Regions from separate parts of the Paenibacillus sp. S25 genome, predicted to be linked through region 2. Evidence: riboswitches for the same ligand, from Rfam matches in the RefSeq annotation. Region 2 holds a riboswitch; the other holds the start of a gene.
What was found. Region 2 has a riboswitch for cyclic di-GMP ahead of KAI37_RS05775 (glycosyl hydrolase). Riboswitches for the same ligand answer to the same signal wherever they lie in the genome.
Positions count from the first base shown of each region.

Region 1: linked by a shared signal. The riboswitch ahead of KAI37_RS02120 (LPXTG cell wall anchor domain-containing protein) and the one ahead of KAI37_RS05775 (glycosyl hydrolase) in region 2 are both predicted to bind cyclic di-GMP.

Region 1 is NZ_CP073683.1:473,350-476,566, forward strand. It holds gene KAI37_RS02120 (LPXTG cell wall anchor domain-containing protein) at 1-1,680, opposite strand, end outside; cyclic di-GMP riboswitch class I at 1,871-1,951, opposite strand; gene KAI37_RS02125 (AraC family transcriptional regulator) at 2,002-2,883, opposite strand.
Region 2 is NZ_CP073683.1:1,348,608-1,351,824, reverse strand. It holds gene KAI37_RS05775 (glycosyl hydrolase) at 36-1,610, opposite strand; cyclic di-GMP riboswitch class I at 1,624-1,704, opposite strand; gene KAI37_RS05770 (sugar phosphate nucleotidyltransferase) at 1,861-3,217, opposite strand, start outside.

The DNA.
Region 1 (3,217 bases), 880 kb from region 2:
CGCACGTAGCTCCGTTGTTCCGTCAACACTTTGAATTTTCATGGTGTCCGGTAACAAGGCCAAGCCCCCGTTTGGAAACACATCCTGAATGACAATATTTTTCATGGTGTACAAGTCCGTATTGATGGTAATCACCCAAGGTATGATTTTGGTGTTGTAATTGGGTGTGTCATACATTTTAGTCATAACTCCACTTATGATTTCCGTCGATACGATCTTCTGGGTTCCATCTGAGGTTATGATGTTTATAACTTTTTCATTTTCATAGACACGGCCTCTGGCTTGAGTCTGGTATCGGATGGTATAGGCTGAATCTACGTCGAAGTTGAATTGAAGTTTGAAGCCGTTGCGGTCCGGATAATCAACTGGGATGACAGTATACGCCCACGATGGGAGTTCCTCCAGTGTGTTTCCCTTAAATACTTTCAAAGAACCGGGCAGCAACTCTTGAGTTTTGTTGAAATGATCAATTAAAAGAGCTTTGGCTTCGGGGATTTTTGTCTCGCCGAAGTTATATCTTATGGCCCACGAGAGTGTTTGTGTGGCATGATCATATTTTTCAACCTTTTTGGACAAGAATTCTTCACCACGTTCTACCTGAACAGTAGCGGTAGCAGCAACGTTCTCTATTGCATCTCCTGAAAGTGTCGCTGTGTTGGAAAAACGTGTTTCGTCGCCAATAATACGCGTGGAATATTGAATCTGATAGGCCGTGTTCATGCTATCGTCTTGAAAACGAATCACAAACCCTGTCCCGGCTTGATCTGCTTCAATGGCATATTCACTCGCATTTACTAGGTCTCGAACAACGGTTGAGCCGTCGATATTGATTTGTAGATGATAGAGCCGGATAGAGTCTCTTCTGAGTTCCAGCCCTGAAGGAATGGGATCGGAGATGAGGGCATGTTTTACGGTGTTTAGCTGTTTATTCACATCAATGGTCCAGTCGATCTGGTTTGTGCCAGCTATTTTCCCTTGTTTGCTTAGGGGCGGCCCTGACTGGGGTTTGACATTCACGATGACCGTTTGCACCCCGCCTTTGATCGGAATCGCAATGATGATTTCTGTACTGCCTTTCACCGTTTCTTTTGTAAACTCGGTTTTAACTTGTAGTTTACCGCTGACATTGGAGTGATTCTCTACATATTGGTTAAAGGTCATGATAACCTTGCCCTGACGATCTACTGTGAAGTATCCCACGGTTCCGTCGGTAGTGACTAACGGAGATGAGATATCAGAGTAGATGACAAACTGTTCTGGTAAATGAAAGGTGAAGGTGTCCCCTGACTTATAGGTATTGTCAGGAAGCTCCCATTCATATCCTAGTTGGATGGCTGATCCGATGTCGAATTGGCTGCCGGGGCTATATACCGCATCAATGACACGACCTGTTTCGTCGGTCAGACTCAACTTCGTTAGTATGCTCTGTGGAGCTGCATCATGTTGAGATTTTGAACTGACTGCTCCTTGAACGAAGGGGACCGTGTTTGAAGGAATCTCCCCAGGAGGTTCAAGGTTTGGGACAACGTATACAGCATCTGTAACGGTATGTGTAGGATCAGATACAGCACTCTGCGGCAGTTCTGTAGCTGGAGCATCTGCGTAAGCCAGAGTTGCGCTGAAAAAGCTTTGGACAATGAGCAATAAGGCAATGATCATTACATTTATTTTTGTTCTCATGCTCCAAGTGATTCTCCTATTCATCGTAATATGGGTAATGCTTTGAAATTAGTATATTCAGCATGCTAGGCTGACATGACTATCCCAATAGAAAAAAAGCCCTGATCATAGTGATCAGGGCTTTCTTCGAGAGAGGCATAGCAATTTGTGATGGATCTATGTAAAAAAGACATAATAAAAAGCTCGTTCATCTGGTAGCTGGCTGCCATCTGGATAGGAAGGCCCTATAGTTTTGCGTCACTGCCTTTCGACAGTTTTGCCATTAACTTGAATAGCTTGTGCGTCTATCATCTATCAAACTGATTTCATGTAACCTCTCATTTACAACTTGGAACGGTTTCCCCATTTTTTGCGGAAGGAATGAGGTGTTTCTCCTACATGCTCCTTGAATAGGTTAATAAAATGGCTCGTATTGGGAATCCCTACGTACCTTGCGATATCCACAATGGACATGTCACTGGTTTTAAGCCAGCTTTGAGCGGCTGTGATACGGACATTAATGAGATAATCAATCGGAGAGAAACCGATCTGCTTTTTGAAATTTTTAGCCAGATTAAACTTGTTTAATTCAAACATATCTGCCAGCGAGTCCAGTGTTATTCGCTCACAGTAGGACTGATCCAAATATTGCTGTACCCGGCGTACTTCGCTGAGGGTTTCAGCATTCACATGTGGATGATCATAGGGATGCTGCAAAATGAACGTCAGTATTTCACCAATGAGCCTGGACGTTAGTAGCTCAGCGGAAAGACTTCTGTCAGACTGCCCGCAAATCAGGGCATGGAGCTTATCCAATATAATATACGGATTATGCATGGAAATGACCGGTTTATTATGCTTGGCAAATTGTTCGTAAAAATTTTCGATCAGGTTGCCATACAGGTACAGGCTGATAAACTCCCAGGATTCATGACCGGAGGTACTGTATTGAACATATTCCTCGCAATTAATAAAGAACAAATCTTGAGGTTTTAAGATATATTTCTTGTCCCGGTACAGTAATTCTCCCTTACCAGACAACGTAAAGACAAGCAAAAAAGAGGCAAGTTCTTTCCTTTCCATCGTAAAAGCAGAGGTTTTTTGGAAGTAGCCTAATTCCTGAATATATAAAAGGGATTGCTTGGCAAAAGCGGAGGGAGTACGTACAATTACGACCGGATCGCTATTCCAGAGGCCCAAGTTGTTTTTTTGGTCTGTTGTCATATTCAATTCCTTTACAAAAAAGCAATTTTATCTAGCATATCTTGGTTTGATTTACCAATATATAATGGCTGATTAAACATGATTTCCTATTTATAAAAGTTTATTTTATCACAACAAATATGTCTATATATCAAATTATGTGTGTGAGCTTTATGGGAGTCTCGCTTTTTATGGATATTTAACCTGATAATCCATATGAAAAAGTCGAATGCTGTTGAAAGAATCTGGGGTTATCATGGATTCAAATCCTTTCTGAGGTCAAATACCAAAATGGTACTGAAAAAAGGTATCTTATGCCCATTCAACTTTCTTGTTCACTTCTCCTTTCGGTTTA
Region 2 (3,217 bases):
TCTCCTCAAATTTTTTGACCGGGAAAGAGTATCAATCAAGGAAGAAACAAAGCGTTTTCGGGAATCACCGCTTTCGCTTCATGCTGACTTTCCCACATTAGACGTGCCATCGCATCGCCTTTTTCATCATAGTATTCCACTTTTAAATCTACCATTTTGCCTGCTTCCAAAGTAATACTACCTTTACGCTCTGTCCAGCTTTGTTTGAACCAGCTGTCAATAACCAACTTGCCGTCTACCCATACACGGATACCATCATCAGATATCGTTGTGAACGTATAGGTCTCGCTATATTGCGGTTTGATTTTACCCGTCCAGCGAACCGAGAACTGATCGGCATTCACCTTCGGATCAGCTGCATTGGCACGCCAGTTGTAGTCCAGCTTGCTATCTGTACGGATCAAAGCAGGACTTCCACTCAAATTCATATTGTTAAAATATTCGCCCTGCAGCCCGTTCACATATACCACATCAGGAACGGAAGGAGGAGACGGAGCCGGGATAGGCTCACTTTGTCCCTCGTCCGGTAAGGTCGGTACATCTGTCCCAGGTTGTTCAATTGCTGCCAGCCCATTTTTCACATCATCCCGCGTCAAACTCTTCGAATCATTCATATAATCCTGAATTTGATTTGTAGTGTTATTCTCAGTCAGCATCTTGCCCCAAGTCATGGAATATACCCATTTAGGCTGAGCCTGCAATACCTCAGAACTAGGCATCTCACCGTGCTCCCCAATGGCAATCGGCTTATTCCGTGCCAGCCCAAGCAGACCTTCGTAATGACTTTGCTTAAAATCATTGTTGTAAATGTCTACTGCCAAAATGTCCACTTTGTCATCCCCCGGGTATTTCGGGGTATACGGGACAGTATACGAATTGGGAGCATTCGGACTCCATACCCACAGCAGATTGTTCAATTGATGTGTGTTTGTAAAACGGTCGTACATGATATTCCATAGCTGATTGAAATTAGTTTTGTTTCCCCACCAGAACCAGTCACCATTCATTTCGTGGTAAGGTCTCCACAAAACCGGAACCCCTGCATCACGAAGCTGCTTTAACGATACAGCGACCTTATCCAGATCGGCAATGAGGAGGTTATACTGCGCAGTACCTGGAGTCACGTATTTGTTGAACTCTGTCTGACTTACTTTCGCCTGTACATTGGCCCAAGTCAGTGGCCTACCTGGTAGCGCTTCATGAAAAGTCATCGTCACAATACCACCGGATCTACTCCAACGGATAGCACTATCGACGACATTTTTACGTTGTGCTGCTTCGGTAGCGTCAGATTGACCAGAGATAGCTCCCATCTCATAGCCGTGTACACCTACATATGCCTGACTGATTTTTTGGACCTTGTTACTTAATTCATCCGGACTTTCCAAATAATCATGCTGACCGGTGACTATTTTTTTCCCTGAGATGTTGAGTAAATAATTGTATAGTTCACGGGCCTGAGTAGAAGCGTCCGAATTAACAGGTTGTAATGAAGCGGCATTCGCTACAGACAGAGAATCAACAAAACCGACGGGCAACAATGAAAAAAGCATAACAACGGGGAGTACACGACGTATCAGTCGATACAGAGGAATAAAATTGAATCTCACTTTCGCTCTTCCTTTCGGTAGCCAGGCTGCCATCCTTGTGGAAGGCCCTTTAGCTTTGCGTACCTGCCTTTCGACAGGGCTGCGTTTATCGTTGGAAGGAGTTTGGATTCCTTCTTACCCTAAGTATCGACTTTTATTTACCAAAATTTAATAGGTCATGTTCATGAATTTACAGGTTTTCGCCCAATTTCGACAGTTTGGGCCATGAATTTTCATGAATCCGTCTTTTTTTTCGTTTTTACGAAAATAATTATGAGATAAATTGGTGACGGGAAATTTCATTCCAATCCATACAAAAACGAACAATATCCTCTTCAACCAATTCAGAGCCAGTCTGCACCTCAATAAAATCCACATCGGTCACAGCCAAAATGCTATGCTTCGTCCCTTCAGGAATGCGAACTACATCGCCAGCCTTCACTTTGTGCAGCTTCTCATTCAAAATAATTTCCGCTTCACCGCTAATAATGGTCCAGATTTCACTTCGTTTGAAATGAAGCTGGTAGCTGATATTTTTGCCTTTCCGTACGCGAATTCGTTTGGTCAATACCTCGTTACCCTCGTCATACTTGACATAATCCACAACCCGATACTGCCCCCAACGACGTTCTTCATACATTGGACGCTGATCATGAGCCTTGAGCACTTCCTTAATGCGAGGACTTTCTGCCTTATTGGTCACAAGAATGCCATCCGGGCTAGCGGCTACAATCAGATCATTCGTTCCAATGATCGCCACAGGAATGTCTAACTCGTTAATAAGACTCGTATTGACGCAATCCTCCGTTACTACACCTCTGCCCACTTGTTGATTAGACATTTCTTCTGTGAGCGTATTCCAGGTACCTAAATCCTTCCAAAAACCATCATATGGAAGAACTACAATATCCTTTTCCTTCTCGACTACTTCATAGTCAAAGCTGATTTTTTCCAGAGATGCGTATTGCTTTTGCATTTCTTCATAATTAAGCGGCAACCCCTTGGATGCCAAGATATCCAGCAAATAACTTAATTTGAATGCAAAAACCCCGCAGTTCCATAGAGCATTGCGTTCAATCAGACGCTCCGCCTGCTCCCGGTCGGGTTTCTCTTGAAAATGGCTCACTTCGCGGTAGCCTGTGCTACCTTGAGTGGCATCGTTTTTCGGAATAATGTAACCATATTTCTCTGAAGGATAGGAAGGGACAACCCCGATTAAAGCAAGCTTGCCTTCACTCTCCTGAAGCGTATGTTCCAACTGGGCTACGGAAGCGAAGAAAGCATCCTCAACATAAGGATCTACAGGCAATATTGCTATAATTTCATCAGGTGAAACACCTGCAATGGAATATAGATAAGTCGCTGTCAACGCAATCGCAGGAAAGGTGTCTCTGCGTTCCGGCTCAACAATGATGCGCGTATTCGGTCCGACCTGACTCTGGATCATTTCGACCTGTGCTCTCCCTGTCGCAATAAACGAGGATTCTGATAATCCGTTGTCTCCCAGTTGTCTCCATACCCGCTGTACCATGGATTCCGAAGTCCCCTCCGGGCTCTCCAGTACCTTCAAAAATTGTTTGGAACGGGAATCGTTGGACAAAGGCCATAATCTTTTACCGGAACCACCA